3 regions of the Comamonas sp. UBA7840 genome follow, and region 3 is predicted to be linked to each of the others. Evidence: predicted binding sites of a transcription regulator. Region 3 holds the regulator's gene; each other region holds the start of a gene.
The links. Region 3 encodes FNR, which switches genes on or off when oxygen is low (the NO sensors DNR and NnrR bind a similar motif). Its sites were predicted from a motif close to TTGATNNNNATCAA; they were not measured.

Region 1 (5,850 bases), on a different contig from region 3:
CTGCCCCACACGGCCGAGGCTATGGCGTTGAACATGATGCTGGCATGCGTGTGCATGCAGCCTTTGGGCAAGCCCGTGGTGCCGCTGGTGTAGGGCAGTACACTCAAATCCTGCGGCCCCACCGCCAGCGCAGGCGCGGCAGCGGTGCAGGCCAGCGCCTGCTTCCAGCTCACGACCTCGCCTGCGTTCAAGGTCAGCGCTGGGCGCTCCATGGTCAGCCACGCCTGCCACACCTCAGGCACAAACTCGCGCTGGTTTTCAGGCGGCAGGTATTCGCCCACTTGTGTCACCACTACCTGCTGCAAGCCCTGGCCCGCAGGCAAGGCATTGCTGGCTTTGACCAACTCTGCGCCCAGGTCTGCCGTGGTGATGGCCACCTTGACATCGCCATCGGTGATGTAGTGCTCCAGCTCCTGCGCCAGATTCATCGGGTTCACCGGCACCACCACCGCATTCGCCCGCAAGATGGCAAAGTGCGCCATCACCAACTGGGGCAGGTTCTGCATCAGCAAAATCACCCGATCGCCCTTGCGCACACCCGATGCGTGCAAGTGCGCAGCCAGCCGCTCAGCGCCCTGCGCCAGCTCACGGTAGCTGGTGACATTGCCAAAAAACAGCAAGGCCGCTTTGTCAGGGTAGCGGCGCGCACTGGTCTCTAAGTTGTCCCACAGCGAAGTTGCAGGCACCGTCAAAGTATGGGGAACACGACGGGGCCAGTGGTTGAAGTGCGAGCGCATAAAAGCCATTCCATCTCAGGTTGTGAATGCCTTAAAACTATCGCCTTCCCCCCGTGCTGCCATTCGGGAAGCCCCCCACACGGGGTCACGTGCGCGACCAATTTTTCGTTTCGCCACGCAGAACCACCCCGTGAAAAAATGGCGGTGAAGCCGCCGCCAGCGCGCCGTTCTTTAAATCGTCACAGTCTGCAAGCACGATGCGCTATCCAAGTTGAAGCACGGAGCACGCCATGCTGACAAACAGCGCACAAGCCTCTCATTTCTGGATGGCGTCATTGCTGTGCATTACCGACCTCATGCCTGCGCCACCTGAATTCGCCCCGCAACCCCGCCTGCGGCCACAAGGTGAAAGCGTCACGTGGCGGGCCAGCTACCCGGTCTGGGGCAGCATCTTGCTCCATATGCCTTGGCTGCTTTCCGCTTGCTAGCCGCAGCTGCTGCCCCACACTATCACCCCCTGCATCTGGCGCCTGCATGACCATGGCTTGTTTACGCTGCAGCGTGGGAATAGCAGCGCAGCGGGCAATCCACGCATCCGCTGTAGCTGCAGAAACAGGTGCTCTCCTACCTGCGTGGTAAACATTTGCCCCCAAGACCGTGGGCACCACGTGGCAAAACTGGCGCGACCATCACCCCGCCCCGAGGAGCGCACATGGCACCCAAAACCGCAGCACTCGCCCAGATTGCGCCTGCCACCCCCAAAAAATCTGCACGCGCGTCCGCTGCGCAAAGCCATGCACTGCCCAGTAGCACCACGCCGGGGCAAGAATATTTGATGAGCTGCAAGCCGCTGTTTGCTGCCCCCCACTACCGGGGCAGCGGCAAGCTGCAAGGGCTAACGGCACTGATCACCGGCGGTGACTCCGGCACTGGCCGCGCCGTGGCCGTGCTGTTTGCCCGCGAAGGGGCCCATGTTGCGATTGCCTATCTGAACGAACACAAAGACGCCAAAGCCACTTGCCAGCATGTGCAAGCTGAAGGGGGCGCATGCATCTTGCTGCCCGGTGACGTACGCGACCCGGCGTACTGCGCACGGGCGGTGCGCAAGGTGATCAAAAAATTTGGCACGCTCAATATCTTGGTCAATAACGCGGCCTGCCTCGTGCAGGCGGAAAGTCTGGAGCAGCTTGATGACGCCAATCTGGCGGCCACGTTCCAGACCAATATTTACGGCTACATCCACATGGCCCGCGCCGCCTTGCCGCATATGCAGCGCGGGGACTGCATCATCAACACGGGCTCTGCGGTCGGCATCAGCGGCTGCCCTTATTCCATGGACTACGCCGCCAGCAAAGGCGCGGTGCATGCGTTTACCCAATCGCTGGCGCTGAACGTGGCCGAACGCGGCATTCGCGTCAACGCCGTGGCGCCCGGGCCGGTCTGGACTGCGCTGACCCCGGGCAACAGCAGCGAAGATGATTTCGCCAACTTTGGCGCTGACACCGCGTTAGGCCGCGTGGCCCAACCCGAAGACATTGCTCCGGCCTATGTGTTTTTGGCGGCACCCGCTTGTGCCAGCTGCATCACAGGGCTGGTGATGCCTGTATCAGCCAGCTAAAGCTGCCACTCCGCTACCTGGCCTGCGCTGCGTGTACCAGCAGACAGCTTCACAAAAAGAGGAGCTATCAGCGCTTATCAGTACTTACTTTCAGATAGAAAACCATCTGAATTCAAGCATATACAAGCGCCAACAGCTCTTTTTTTATGAGCCGTTTGCAGACAACCCTTGCAGCGCAAAGCGCTCGCCCAGCTCTGGCACCGTGACCGTATGGCCATGCTGGCTGCGCAACTCCTTGGCCAAGGCCTGCGCGGCCTGCGGTTCGCCATGCACCACATAGGTGTGGCGTGGCGCAGGCTGGAAGGCACCGGCCCAGTCCAGCAATGCCTTTTGGTCGGCATGCGCAGAAAAACCGCCCAGCGTATGCACCGATGCACGCACATCAATTTGCTCACCGAACATGCGCACCTGCTTGACGCCATCCACCAGCCTGCGCCCCAGCGAGCCATAGGACTGGAAGCCACAGATCACCACCGCGCACTCTGGGCGGCCAATGTTGTTGCGCAAATGGTGCAGCACACGACCAGCATCGCACATACCGCTGGCAGAGATGATGACGGCACCACTCTTGATGCGGTTGAGCTTGATGGATTCCTCCACATCCTGAATGAAGTGCACATGCTGCACATCGGGCAGCTGGCGTGCCGTGCCCATGAGCTGCTTGGCCTCTTCATCAAAGACGGTAAAGTGGTGCATGGTGATTTCCGTGGCCGCCACGGCCATGGGGGAATCAACAAAAATTTCCACCGGCGGCAAGCGCCCTTGCTGCATCAAATCAATGAAGTGATACAGCAGCTCTTGCGTGCGCCCCACGGCAAAAGCGGGAATCACCACATTACCGTGCGGCACCGTGCGGGTAACAATGTCTACCAGTTCATTGAGCGTGCTGGCGTTGTCCTTGTGCAGGCGGTCGCCGTAGGTGGACTCAATCAGCAGCACATCGGCTTCTTGCACTGGTGTGGGATCGCGCAAAATCACGCGCCCGGGCTGCCCCAGGTCACCACTGCTGACCAGTTTCTGCGTGCGGCCATGGGCATCGCGCAGCCACAGCTCCACAATGGCTGAGCCCAAGATATGGCCCGCATCCTGAAAGCGAACCTGGACACTGGGGTGCACTTCAAACTGCTTGCCATACGGCTTGGCTTTGACCAGCTCCAACGTTCGCGCCACATGCGCCAGCGAGTACAGCGGCGGCAGCACATCACGCTCGTGTTTTTTACCCTCTCGCTTGCGTCTGGCGGCACGTTCGGCATCCATGATTTGGATGTGTGCGCTGTCTTTGAGCAGCACTTCCAGCAAGTCTTGCGTGGCCAGCGTGGTGTAAATCGACCCCTTGAACCCTTGGGCCACCAGCTTGGGCAAAAGCCCGCTGTGGTCAATGTGTGCGTGAGTCAGCACCACAAAGTCAATGCTTGATACGTCAAAAGCAAACGCATTTTCATTGTGGGCATCGGCCTCTTGCCCACCTTGCGCCATACCGCAGTCCAGCAAAAAGCTGCAACCGTGCGCCTCAATCAGAAAACAAGAACCTGTGACAGCTTGTGCTGCACCATAAAAGCTAATGTGCATAAAACGTAGGCCATAAAGCGCGAAAGAGCGATGCACCCAATCTAACAGTTGCCGCCCGATAGACACAGCAGGAATGACCACCCCCAGGCAAAGCACTTAACGCACATCAAGACATCGAGCCCCTGCTGCACAAAAAAACATGAAGAAAAACCTCCCTGTCACCACCCAGCAAGTGGACATTGCGCCGGGCATCAGCAAGCCTGGCGTGCCTCCGAAGAGCTCATGCACACCGCCCGGGAGCTCAATCATCTGGTGGCCTTTTTTGAGCCCCAACAACACACGGCGCCAGACAGCGCCCAAGCCACCTAAAAACAGTGCCCTTTCCTTTGGCCATCCACTGACCGAAAGGGCACCGAGGTGATGCGGACCGCGCCCTAAAATTCCAGGTTATCAATCAAGCGCGTGCCCCCCAGGCGCGCCGCGCCCAGAGCAACCAAGGGTGCTTGGCGGGCATGGTCCGCCGGGCATTGCAGATCATGGCGCTGGCGCACCGTAAGGTAATCGGGCTGCCAACCTTGCGCGCTGAGCTGCGCCATGGCTTGCGCCTCGAGCTGCGCCAGCGGCACCGCGCCCTCGCGCACTTGGTGGGCCAGCCACTGCAACTGCTGCGACAAGGCACGTGCTTGTGTGCGCTGCTCAGCGCTCAAATACGCGTTGCGCGAACTCAGGGCCAAACCATCGGCCGCGCGCTCGGTCTCCAAACCGATGATGGAGATGGGCAATGCAAACTGCTGCACCATGTGCCGAATCACCAGCAGCTGCTGATAATCTTTTTTACCAAATACCGCCAAGCCACCGCCGGTGCTGCCAAACACACAGGCAAACAGCTTCATCACCACGGTGCACACGCCAGTGAAAAAACCTGGGCGAAACTGCCCTTCCAAAATATCTGCCAAGGCCGCGTCCGGTTGCACCTTGTAGGTCTGGGGCTGGGGGTACAAGTCTTGCTCTTTGGGCGCAAATACGATGTCGCACCCCTGGGCCTCTAATTGCTCACAATCGGCTTGCAGCGTGCGCGGGTAGCTATCAAAATCTTCGTGCGGCAAAAACTGCAGGCGGTTCACAAAAATACTGGCGACCGTGGTGTCCGCATGGCGGCGCGCCTCGCGCACCAACGCCAAATGTCCGGCGTGCAAATTGCCCATGGTGGGCACAAAGGCCGGGCGCCCACGCCCAGCCAAAGCATGGCGCAAGTCTTCGATGGTGTGAACGATTTGCATGGTCTGTCTCCCTGTGTTTTTGCTGGCCGCCGGGCCAGCCATCGTTTAGCAGATACGCGCCGAGCGCACCCTTGGTGTGCCTGGACTTACCAAGCGTGCACGCTGTTATCGGGGAAAGTGCCGTCCTTGACGGCTTGCACATAGGCCTGCATGGCACCTTTGACGCTGCCCGCATCGGCCATAAAGTTGCGCACAAACTTGGGCATCTTGCCCAAATTCATACCCAGCATGTCGTGCAGCACCAGCACCTGGCCTGCAGTACCGTTGCCTGCGCCAATGCCAATCGTGTGGCAGTGCTGTAAATCCTGCGTGATGCTGGCCGCCAAGGTGGCTGGCACCATCTCCAGCACCAGCATGGCAGCGCCGGCCTCTTGCAGCTCTTTGGATTGCAGGCGCAGCAACTGTGCCTCGGCCTCTTCGCGGCCCTGTACGCGGTAGCCGCCCAAGGCATACACCGTTTGCGGGGTCAACCCCAGGTGGGCGCACACGGGCACGCCACGCGCCACTAAAAACTCCACCGTCTTGGCCGTCCAGCCCCCCCCCTCCAGCTTGACCATGTGCGCGCCCGCCTGCATCAGCGCACAGGCATTGCGCATGGCTTGCTCGGGGCTTTCGGCATAGCTGCCGTAAGGCATATCGGCCACCACCCAGATCGTGCCTTGGCTGCGGTGAATGCCGCGTGCCACGCTGGCCGTGTGATAGAGCATGTCGGTCATCGACACGCCCACCGTGCTGCGCCGGCCCTGGCAGACCATGCCCAGCGAGT
Region 2 (5,850 bases), on a different contig from region 3:
TCGGGCTTGCCGTGAGGCATGCCAGGAATATTGCCCAGCGCCGCTGCCGTGCCCACGCGGTAGGTCTGGCCACAGTAGGCGCCGTGGTTGGCCACGTTCACCGTGCCAAAAGCCTGGCGCGCAAAACGGTTGATCAGCGGGGTGCGACCTTCGTTGGAGGCATCGGTCACCAGCAGCTGGTTGGCCTTGGGGCCGTACTCGGGGTTGTCGGCATCAATCAGCGTCTCCAGATCACGGATGCTGGCCAAGCCTTCCACATGGCCTTCGCCAAACAAATTGCCGCCCTCGCTGATTTCCTTGACCAACTGCTCCAGCGAAATGCTTTGCCACTGGCCCGAGCCACGGGGACCTACGCGTTTGAGCGGCGTCAGCACGCGGTGCTCGGCTTTTTGGTGCGCCAGCATGGCAGAGCCACGGGCACAGCTGGTGGCACGGCCTTCCAAGCCGTTGTCGCCGCCCAGCATGGCATACACCTCACGCACCGGCGTTTCCATGGGTGCAGGGTTGGTGGTTGCCAGCGGGTGGTAGGGGTTGCCGGCAATGCGCAAGATGGTGTTGTTGTCAGTATCCACGCGCACGCGCACGCCGCACTGCGTCCAGCAGCCCAGGCAGCTCGAAGGGCTGACCACTTGGCCAGGCTGGGTCGTGAGCTGACCCGTGGCGGGGTCGATACGGAATTCGGGCTGCAGCGAGTTGCCACGGGTTGCACTGGCGGTTGCCGTGCCCGAGGTGCCATCGATCAAGCCCTTGGCTCCACGCGCCACGGTTTGGCCGTAGCCCGCCGCGAATGCGGCCAGACCACCGGCCACCGCACCACCACGCAGCAGCAAGCGGCGGCGTGCAACGTCAGCATCTTGGGATTGTTCGGGAGAGTGTTTTTTATCAGTCATGGTTGCCCTTTCAGGGCAGGCGCTCACAGCTTTTGAAGCAGCCAGCGCCCGTCAATATTGCGTTAGAGGCTTGTTTCTTTCAAAGTCTCGGGCCAGCAAGGCTTACGCGACCCGGGGGCTGCGGGCAGGAAATACTTCCAGCGCCCACGTCGCCATGGCCACCAAAGCCACGCACAAGCCCGCCACACCCAGCATGCCCAGTAGGCCATCGCCGCCCCAAGGCATGTGGTACAGGTACAGGCCCGCGCCAAACTTGGGTACGCCCTGCACCCCCATGAACAGCGCCCAGCGGAAGGCCCAAGCGGCAGCGGCCAACCCCAGGCCCAGCACCAACGTAAAGCCCTTGGCCTGCAAGCGCTGCTTGCCGCGCAGCAAGGCACCCACGACGACCGCGCCAAAGATGGCCGAGCCGATCATGGTCATGCGCCACACCGGGAACTCCTGCACCAAGCGCAGGGCTTCGTTGAACGAGGGGCTCATGCCCAGCAGACCGCTGAGCGCCCACAACACCGCCGCCACCACCAGTGCGGCAGCCAGCCACAGGCCAATGGCACGCAAAGCCTGCAAAGCGCGGGCGTCAGGGCGCAGCTGGGCGGGCAAGAAGCGCTCCACCACCAGGGCCACACCCACTGCAGCCAGCCAGCCTGTCAGCGCCAGGTTCACAGGCACCCACATCGTGTTCCACAAGGGGCGTGAGCGCACCACCATCATTTCTGCACCGGTATAGACCGTGATGGACAGTGCCGACAGCACCATCAACGGTGCCAGCCAGCGCAGCCAGCGCGCCTGGCCCAGCCACCAGCTGGCGCACATGGCCACCAGCAAGCCCATGAACACAGGCAGCAGCACCGCGCCCCGCCACATCCACGACCACGGAGTCATGTGTGCATAAAAATGCCAAAACCGAGCGGGCTGGTGCAAGTCGGCCAACAACGACACGGGAGCAGCCAGGCCGCTGACGGCCAACGTCAATACCGCCACAGGCATCAAGCGCTGCAGCGCCCCACCCGCTTGGCCGAAGGCACACACACTCACCAGCAATGCAGCGCCAGTGGCTACGCCAACGAGGAAAAAGTACTGCACCGCCCAAGGCAGCCACGCCACTTCGTAGTGCGGCGTCAGGAGTTCAATGATTTGCATAAAAGCCTCCGGGAAGTTCAGTGGTCTGACAGCAAGCGCACGCTGGCTTGGCCATCAACGCCGTTCACGAACGCATCGGGCAAGCCGATGTAGAACACGCGCGGCTCGGTCTTCATGCCGGGCTTGAGCACCTTGATGTCGTCCTTGTCCGCTTGCATGCGCTGGTTGATCTCGCTGTCAGCGTCGTTCAAGTCACCAATCACACGCGCACCACCCACGCAGCTTTCCACGCAAGCGGGCAGCAAGCCCGCCTCCAAACGGTGCTCACAGAAGGTGCACTTGTCGGCGGTTTGGGTTTCGTGGTTGATAAAGCGGGCGTCGTAGGGGCAGGCCTGCACGCAGTAGCCGCAGCCTACGCAGCGCTCGTTGTCGACCAGCACAATGCCGTCGGTGCGCTGGAAGGTGGCCTGCACCGGGCACACAGGCACGCACGGCGGGTTGTCGCAGTGGTTGCACAGGCGCGGCAGGCTGACCATGGCCGGGGCACTGCCCTCACCCTGGTTCACCTCGTACTGCAGCACGGTGGTGCGGAACTGGCCGATGGGCGGCAGGTTTTCCACCGAGCAACTCACCGTGCAGGCCTGGCAGCCGATGCACTTGCGCATATCCACCAGCATGCCAAAGCGCTTGCCTTGCATACCGGGTCGGCGGGTGGGTTGAAAATCTGGCAGCGCCGGCGCGGCTTGCGCGGCGCCAGCAAGCCCAAAGCCCGTGGCCAGCGCAACCAACTCTTGCAAGAAACTGCGCTTGCTGTCGGAGGTCGTGGGGGATAGGCGGTTTTCAGTCATATTGAAAATCCGTTTATTAATGGAATAGACTGATTTTCAACCCGCTGGCGGCTATTTATATTTGACCATTGTCAATAATATAAGCCATTGTTTTTATTGGTATTTTTTATAAATTTTCCGATTATCAAAAATAAATATTAAGGAAGTATTAAGTAGTCAAAATAATCGCGCACATACAGCAATAAAATCAAAACGCTACGATCCGGCCCCTGCTGCGTCGCCGCATCTGTGTTAGCGCTTAGCGATCAATACCGCGCCACAGCACCACCAGCATGAGCACCGCAGCAATCACCCCGGGCCACGCAAACAACCCCACCACGGCCACCGGCACACACCACATCAGCAAGCGCACCGACAAGGCGTAGTAATGCCCGGCCTTGCGCAGGCACTGCTGCCCTAAAGGCAGCCACTGCTGGCGCTGCGCGCTGCCCACGGGCATGCCTGCCACAAACCCGGCGTGGTGCCACTGGCGCGCAGACAGCATGGAGGTGATGAACGACATGCCCAGCAGCACCAGCACGGCCAGCACATGCTGCAAAAACGCGCTTTTGTTGCCGAGCGAAACCGTCTGCGCCCAGCTGCTGTAGAGCAAGCTGATGCTGCCCATGAACGCCAGCGTGGCGGCGGTGGCCGTCATCGTGCAGGACATGAGGGAGTTGCGAATGGTCTGCACGCCCAGCACTTCGGTGCCCGGCGTGGCGGACACCGACTGCAGCCAGTCGCTGCGCAGTTGGTCGTGCTGGCGCGTGGCTGCTGAAGGCCAGCACCATTGCTTGACAAAGTACACCAGCGCCAGCGCCAAGGTCAGCCACAGCGGCCACATCTGTTCGTGCATATTCTTAGCCTTTTAAGGCTCTAGCGCTTACGCAGCAAGCACTAGCAGCTATCAATAATAGTATTCTCAAGCCGATCGCTTGGCCCATGCATGCTGCAGCACCATGCCAGCCAGCATTGCAGCCACAAACAGCCACACCTCAAAGCGCAGTGTCGCCAGATTCATCACGGCAGGGCCTGGACAAAAGCCTGCCAGCCCCCAGCCCGCGCCAAACAAAGCGGCACCCGTGAGCAGTTTGCGATCCACCGCCTTCGATGTGGGCAGTTGCATGGGCTCACCCAAAACCGAGGTCTTGCGGTGTTTGGCCCAGGTAAAAGCAAGCAGCCCGACGGCAATCGCGCCGCCCATCACCAGTCCCAATGAAGGGTCCCAAGTGCCACTAATATCCAGAAAATTTTGCACCTTGGCGGGGTTACCCATGCCCGACAGAATCAAGCCCAGGCCAAACACCAGCCCCGACAGCAAAGCAACGATTGCAACCATCACAACATCCTCTCTTGCAGACTTAAGCCAGCACGTGGCGCACGACAAACACCGTCAGCACACCCGTGGCCATGAACATCAGCGTTGCCGCCAGCGAACGCAGCGACAGGCGTGACAGGCCGCACACCCCGTGCCCACTGGTGCAGCCCGAGCCCAAACGCGTACCAAAGCCCACCAGCAAACCAGCCAGCCCGATCACCCAAGGGTTGGAAGGCATCTCCATCGCGGGCAAGGGTGCAAACCATTGCCACACAATGGGCGCAGCCACCATCCCCAGCACAAACGCCACACGCCAGCCCCACTGCCTGACCGAGCCCCAGGTGGCGGCTTGCAGCAAATTACCAACGATGCCACTGATCCCCGCAATACGCCCCAGCAGCACCACCATCAATGCAGCGGCCAAGCCAATGAGCACACCACCCGCCAGCGCCGACCAGGGCGTAAAAGCTTCCCAATAAATACTCATGCCTGAGCTCCATGTGCGGCCGGGCCGCAGAACAACTGATGCACCACTTGCATCAACTGCAAAGCACGCACATCGGCCAATTGGTACCAAATAAACTTGCCGTCACGGCGCGTGGACACCAGCCCCTCACGGCGCAGCACCCCCAGTTGCTGGGACAGCGTGGGCTGGGTAATGCCCGTGAGTTGCTCCAGCTCTGTCACCGTACGCTCTTGCAAGGCAATCTGGCACAACAGCAGCAAGCGGTCTTCATTGCCCAAGAGCTTGAGCATGCCCACCGCCTCTGCCGCATGCGCGCGCATGCTCGCCAAATCCAATGCTGCAACGGGGTCTACCGCTGGCTCCATGAAAGTTGTTTCCATCATCATCCCCACCAAGGGCACTTGTGGCGCCCTCGGTGCCAAGTTAAACCGCCACCGACCGACTCATTGCTTGCGCTGCAAAGGACACGTGCTCAGCCCCAGCAGCGGGTACAAAGGGCAAAAACGCACAAGCCCTGTGAGCAAAGGAATCACGCCCAGCCAGCCCCACCAGCCCACAGTGCCTGTGGCCGCCAGCACAATCAGCACCAAGCCCAGCACGATGCGCAGCCCACGATCCCAACCACCAACATTTGCCTTCATTGCCATCTCCTGAGTTGTTGAAAACGTAGACGGTGTTGACTTTTGTCACATACAGAACAAACACGCCTCACTCAATCTACGTTTTTATATTATATTAAAAAACATATTGATTGCGTGACCGTTGCAAAAAAGGAATCTCCATGCACACACCCCAGCCCCACATCGAATCGTTTTTTGACGACGTCACCGGCACGGTCAGCTATGTACTGGCCGACACAGTCACAAGGCACGCTGCAGTGATTGACCCGGTGCTGGACTTTGAGCCCAAGTCCGGCACGCTCACCAGCGCCAGCAGCGACCGCATGATCGAGTACGTGCGTGCCCAAGGCTGGCAGGTGCAGTGGATTTTGGAGACGCACGCCCACGCTGACCACATCTCCGGCGCGCAGCATATTCGCCACCATCTGGGCGGCAAGATTGCGATTGGCGCCAACATCCGCCAGGTGCAAAAAATCTTCCGCACCGTGTTCCACTTTGAACGCAGCTTTTTGCCGGATGGCAGCCAGTTTGACCACCTGTTTGAGGACGGCGAAGTCTTCCACGTGGGCAACTTGGCCGTCACGGCCTTGCTGGTGCCGGGCCACACCCCCGCCGACATGGCCTATTTGGTGGGCCGCGATGTGTTTGT
Region 3 (5,850 bases):
ATAGGGCTATGGACATCACCACAATGCGCATTGTTGCAACATTGGTATCGATGGCGCTGTTCATCGGCATCTGGTGGTGGGCGTATGCCCGCCGCAATCAGGAGCGTTTTGACGAAGCGGCACAGCTGCCGTTTCAACAAGACTGATTCCCCATCCAGAACGAGAACATCCCATGAGCGATTTCGTAAATAACTTCTGGTCGGTCTACGTCGCTGGCATTACTGTGGTGGGCATCATTGCTTGCTTGGTACTGCTTATCATCACTGCCCGTAAAAAGGTCGTGGCTGACGGCGATAACACCACTGGCCACGTGTGGGACGAAGACCTGCGCGAATTGAACAACCCGATGCCACGTTGGTGGGTCTGGATGTTTGTGATCACTGTTGTCTTTGGCTTGCTGTATTTGCTGGCATACCCAGGTTTGGGCTCTTATGCTGGCAAGATGCAGTGGAGCCAGGTGGGCGCATATCAGGCAGAGGTTGAAAAAGCAAATGCAGAGTTGGAACCTCTGTATGCGCGCTTTACAGCCATGAGCTCGGAAGATATGTCCAAGGACGGCCAAGCCATGGCTGTTGGTGAGCGTTTGTTCATGAACAATTGCGCCCAGTGCCACGGCTCGGATGCTCGCGGTAGCAAAGGCTTCCCTAACTTGACCGACGGCGACTGGCTGCATGGTGGCGCGCCTGCCAACATCAAGCAAACCATTACTGAAGGCCGTGTGGCGATGATGCCGCCTCAGGCTGAAGTGGTCGGCACTCCTGATGATGTTCGTAACTTGGCACACTACGTGATGAGCTTGTCGGGCAGCCCTCATGACTCTTTGAAGGCTGCTTTGGGCAAGTCCAAGTTCACCGCTTGTGCGGCATGCCACGGTACGGATGCCAAGGGCAATACCATGCTGGGTGCGCCTAACTTGACCGATGATATCTGGCTGCATGGCTGGGGTGAACAAGCGATTGTGGACATCATCACCCACGGCAAGCTGAACGAAATGCCTGCACAGAACAAGAAATTGACTCCTGCGCAGATTGACGTTTTGACTGCTTATGTTTGGGGCTTGTCTAATAGCAAGCCTGGAGCAACCAACTGATCGTTGTGGCGATCGTGAAGGCGGCACTGTGTGCCGCCTTTTTCTTTGGTGCGATTTAGGGAGTTTGACTCATGAGTTCCGAGCAAAAAAAACCGCAAAAAATCATTCCTATCAAAGCGGATAGCCAGGAAAAAACCGTATCGTTTTTTGAAGCGCATAAAAAGATTTATCCGCGCTCCATCAGCGGACGTTTTATGAGCTGGCGCTGGGCCATGGTGTGGCTGACGCAGCTGATTTTTTATGGTTTGCCGTGGCTGGATTGGGGGCAGCGCCAAATGGTCTTGTTTGACCTGGGGGCGCGACGCTTTTATTTGTTCGGTTACGTGCTGTATCCGCAAGATTTCATTTATCTGACGGGTTTGCTGATTGTCAGTGCGCTGTCGCTGTTTTTGTTTACCGCAGTGGCTGGGCGTTTGTGGTGCGGCTTTACATGTCCACAAACGGTATATACCGAAATTTTTATGTGGATCGAGCACAAGGTCGAGGGTGACCGCAGTGCACGTATTCGCTTGGACCAAGGGGGCTGGACGCTGGAAAAAATCTGGCGCAAAACCCTTAAACAATTTTTGTGGATTGCCTTGGCGCTGTGGACCGGCTTCACCTTCGTAGGCTACTTTGTGCCTATCCGTGAGTTGGGTGGAGAGCTGCTGGCGCTCCAAGGCAGCTGGCAGATTTTCTGGGTGTTGTTTTACGGTTTTGCGACGTATGGCAATGCAGGCTACATGCGTGAGCAGGTGTGCAAGTACATGTGCCCTTATGCGCGCTTCCAAAGCGCGATGTTTGACAAAGATACATTGGTCGTCAGCTATGACGCCAAGCGTGGTGAAAACCGTGGTCCTCGCAAAAAAGACGTGGATTACAAAGCCCAAGGCTTGGGCGACTGTATCGACTGCAAGTTGTGTGTACAGGTCTGCCCGGTTGGCATCGATATTCGCGATGGTTTGCAGTACGAGTGCATCGGTTGTGGCTTGTGTGTGGATGCATGTAACAACGTGATGTACAACATGCACTATCCGCGTGGGTTGATACGCTTGACGACGCAAAATGCGGTGAGCAAAGGCTGGACCGGTGCGCAAATTTGGCGTCGTATTGCGCGCCCCCGCGTGCTGATTTACACCATGATTTTGGTGGGTTTGACGTCGGCCATGGTCTTTAGCATGGCGGTGCGAGAGCCCCTCAAGGTTGATGTGATTCGGGACCGTGCATCGTTGGCGCGGATTGTGGCCGGTGGCAAGCTGGAGAATGTCTATCGTTTGCAGGTAATGAATGCTACGGAGCAAGCCCAAACTTATAGCGTTGCTGTGAAGGGGCTGGAGGGCATTGCGATGGCAGAAAGCACCACCGTGGACGTGGACTCCGCCCAAACGCGTGGTGTTGCTGTGCGCGTACAAATTCCGTATGGAACTGCTGAACCTGGTTCACATCCTATTGAGTTTGAAATCACGGCACAAAGTGGCAAAGGCCATGTGCTTGAAAAATCAGTTTTCTTAGTGCCTCGCTAAGAACGCAGCATTGTTGGTGTGCAAGACTGAGTGCTTGCACACTGCGTTTGATGGAAAGAGAGTGGGTTATGACTCAGGTAGCAAAAAAGCTGGAAGTGCCATCAGGTCCTTGGTGGAAATATGGCCACGTATGGCTGGTGTTCGCAGGGCCTGCCGTGGTGGTCGTGGCAGGTATCGTGACAGCCATGATTGCCATGAATGGTGCGGATCCCGTAGTGGACAACGATTACTACCAAAAGGGCCTGAATATCAACCAGGAACTGCGCCACATCGAAAAAAGCTTGGCGCCAGCGGGTGCTGCGCGTAACCATGTGACAACCCCCGATGCTGATTTGCCCAATCTGGCACCTAAATAACGGTTTATTAAAAAAAGTAGCTGCTTGCGCTTTAAATATGCTGACTTCAAGTGCTTTTAATGCACAAGTCATTGTAAATATTGCGCTGGCAGCTATTATTTTTATTTAGCGTTTGTCCCACGCAGCCTGGTTGGGAATGGTGCTCACAATGTCCACATGATTCACGCAAAGGAGTGCACATGTGGACACGACGTTTAATGTGGATTGTTTGGCCCGCTTTTTTGGCAGCTGGCGTGATGGAAATGCTGGTGTTTGCCGCATTCGACCCGCACGATATGTTGTGGTTGGGGCAAGGGATTGAGCTATCCCGCACGGCGATTTATACCTTGGCCTTTTTTGCTTTTTGGGTGGTTTTTGTGGCTGCTGGATATTTGACGGTTTTGCTGTCTATTTCTGCTTCCGAAGTGAACGCCCAGCCCAGCATGTAACGAAGGCAGTGTTGTGGCAGTCGCTGTATAAAAAAGCAACCACCCATAAAAAAACCTCCCAAGCCTACGCTGGGAGGTTTTTTTATGGGAAAGCCAGAGCGCTTACTTGTTGCACTCGTGCTGGCTGTTGACCAAGCGCTGCAGTGCAGCAGTGTCCAAAATGCGCACGTGGCGCTGTTTTACCTCAACCATGCCTTCTTCCACAAATTTGGAGAAGGTGCGGCTGACGGTTTCAAGCTTCAGACCCAGGTAGCTGCCAATTTCTTCGCGTGTCATGCGTAGCACCAGTTCCGACGAGGAGAAACCGCGTGCATGCAGGCGTTGAACCAAGTTCAGAATAAAAGCAGCCAAGCGCTCTTCGGCACGCATGCTGCCCAGCAGTAGCATGACGCTGTGCTCGCGCACAATCTCGCGGCTCATCACCTTGTGCACATGGCTTTGCAAGGCAGTCACTTCACGCGAAATTTCTTCCAATCCGTCAAAAGGCATGACGCAGACTTCGGCATCTTCCAGTGCTACGGCATCACAGGTGTGGTGGTCATTGACGATGCCGTCCAGGCCAATGATTTCACCAGCCATCTGGAAGCCAGTCACTTGGTCGCGACCATCCTCTGTGGCCACGCAGGTTTTGAAAAAGCCCGTGCGAATGGCGTACAGCGATGTGAATGCTTCTCCGTTGCGAAACAGTGTTGCTCCGCGTTTGACTTTGCGGCGGGTAGCCACAATGTCATCGATGCGCTGCAACTGTTGCTCATTCAGGCCCATGGGCATGCAGAGTTCACGCAAATTGCAGTTGGAGCAGGTAACTTTGATGGTTGGAGGAGTCATGTACTCGAAAGCCCAAGAGTCTTGTGTAAGAAGATGACTTGTGCAGTTAAAAAATCAGATAAGAGACTATGGGATAGCTCGAAGGAGTAAGGAATGATGTCGCTCAAATTGTGACATTCCTTGTACATCAACCTCTTGATTCACGTCAAGGATAAACGTGGCCGATTGTTGCAAAGTATGGTCATCAAGGAAAAGATTCATTCATGACCGTCGTCACCCCCGAACTCTTGCGTCGTTATGACGTGCCAGGCCCGCGCTACACCTCTTATCCCACTGCGGATAGGTTTGTGGAGGCGTTTGGTGATAGTGACTATATCTTGGCGTTGAAGCAGCGCAAAGTTGCAGCTGCTGTAAACCAGCCGATGTCGCTCTATGTGCACATTCCATTTTGTGACTCCCTGTGTTACTACTGCGCGTGCAACAAGATCATCACCAAGCACCATGAACGTGCTGTGACATACATGCGCTATTTGGAGCGCGAAATTGATTTGCATCTGCAGCACTGTGGTCGTGGGCAGGTTGTGAGCCAGTTCCACGTGGGAGGCGGCACGCCTACTTTCTTGACGGACGATGAGCTGCGCAACCTGTGGCGCATGCTGCGTGAGCGGTTTGTGTTTGAAGCGGCGGGTGAATACTCGATCGAAGTTGACCCACGCACCGTGACGCGTGAACGCCTGGCAGTGCTCAAAGAAATCGGCTTCAACCGCTTGAGCTTTGGGGTGCAAGACTTTGATCCGGAAGTTCAAAAAGCGGTGCACCGTGAGCAGCCTGCGGAGCAGGTGTTTGATTTGGTGGCTGCTTCGCGCGAGCTGGGCTTTCAGTCGGTGAATGTGGATTTGATTTACGGCTTGCCCAAGCAAAATCCCGAATCGTTTGCTCGAACGCTCAAACAGGTGACGGAGTTGCGGCCAGATCGTATTGCGCTGTATGCCTATGCGCACTTGCCAGAGCGCTTCAAGCCACAGCGCCGTATCTTGCAAGCAGACTTGCCATCAGCCTCCGACAAGGTGGGCATGTTGTCTGCTGCCATTGAAAGCTTTATTGAAGCTGGCTACGTTTATGTGGGCATGGATCACTTTGCGTTGCCGGAAGATGCGTTGGCGATTGCAAAACGCCAAGGTCGCTTGCACCGCAATTTCCAAGGCTATAGCACGCAGCCAGACTGCGATTTGATTGCCTTGGGCGTTTCCGCGATTGGTCGCGTGGGTGCAACCTACAGCCAAAATGCCAAGACGTTGGAAGAGTATTACGACCTTCTGGATCAGGGGCGGCTGCCTGTTGTCCGTGGGCTCGCGTTGACCCGTGACGATACGATTCGCCGTGCCGTCATCATGACTATCATGTGCCAGGGCGAGCTGTTTTTTGAATCTATCAACAGTGCTTGGCTGATTGATTTCAAACAGTACTTTGCTGCTGAAATCGAAGCTTTGGCAGCACAGCAAGACGAAGGTTTGGTAGAAATTACAGACGACTGCCTCACGGTGACTGCCAAAGGCTGGTTCTTTGTGCGCGGCGTAGCCTTGGTCTTTGACCGTTATTTGCAAGCAGACCGCAACAGAGCCAGGTTCTCGCGGATCATCTGATCCCTATGACTTTTTCTTTGCTTTGGACCGCTTTCTTTATGGGGCTCGTGGGAGGGCCCCATT

Region 1: a site for FNR is predicted at 3,961-3,974, ahead of B3R00_RS00200 (MBL fold metallo-hydrolase RNA specificity domain-containing protein). Genes of this name have one in related genera too.
Region 2: a site for FNR is predicted at 2,880-2,893, ahead of dsrO (sulfate reduction electron transfer complex DsrMKJOP subunit DsrO). Genes of this name have one in related genera too.

What each region holds. Positions count from the first base shown of each region.
Region 1 covers NZ_DLTI01000001.1:32,353-38,202, forward strand. Annotated here, with positions in the region: gene B3R00_RS00185 (long-chain fatty acid--CoA ligase) at 1-737, opposite strand, end outside; gene B3R00_RS00190 (hypothetical protein) at 968-1,165, shown strand; gene B3R00_RS00195 (SDR family oxidoreductase) at 1,390-2,295, shown strand; gene B3R00_RS00200 (MBL fold metallo-hydrolase RNA specificity domain-containing protein) at 2,440-3,864, opposite strand; gene panC (pantoate--beta-alanine ligase) at 4,239-5,084, opposite strand; gene panB (3-methyl-2-oxobutanoate hydroxymethyltransferase) at 5,171-5,850, opposite strand, start outside.
Region 2 covers NZ_DLTI01000001.1:16,820-22,669, forward strand. Annotated here, with positions in the region: gene B3R00_RS00090 (tetrathionate reductase subunit A) at 1-890, opposite strand, end outside; gene nrfD (NrfD/PsrC family molybdoenzyme membrane anchor subunit) at 993-2,030, opposite strand; gene dsrO (sulfate reduction electron transfer complex DsrMKJOP subunit DsrO) at 2,048-2,818, opposite strand; gene B3R00_RS00105 (DUF599 family protein) at 3,057-3,653, opposite strand; gene B3R00_RS00110 (DUF6691 family protein) at 3,720-4,136, opposite strand; gene B3R00_RS00115 (YeeE/YedE family protein) at 4,159-4,602, opposite strand; gene B3R00_RS00120 (ArsR/SmtB family transcription factor) at 4,599-4,961, opposite strand; gene B3R00_RS00125 (YgaP family membrane protein) at 5,025-5,222, opposite strand; gene B3R00_RS00130 (MBL fold metallo-hydrolase) at 5,363-5,850, shown strand, end outside.
Region 3 covers NZ_DLTI01000008.1:28,634-34,483, forward strand. Annotated here, with positions in the region: gene B3R00_RS01680 (cbb3-type cytochrome oxidase subunit 3) at 9-146, shown strand; gene ccoP (cytochrome-c oxidase, cbb3-type subunit III) at 173-1,090, shown strand; gene ccoG (cytochrome c oxidase accessory protein CcoG) at 1,162-2,592, shown strand; gene B3R00_RS01695 (FixH family protein) at 2,661-2,948, shown strand; gene B3R00_RS01700 (hypothetical protein) at 3,128-3,376, shown strand; gene fnr (fumarate/nitrate reduction transcriptional regulator Fnr) at 3,479-4,204, opposite strand; gene hemN (oxygen-independent coproporphyrinogen III oxidase) at 4,408-5,787, shown strand; gene B3R00_RS01715 (sulfite exporter TauE/SafE family protein) at 5,793-5,850, shown strand, end outside.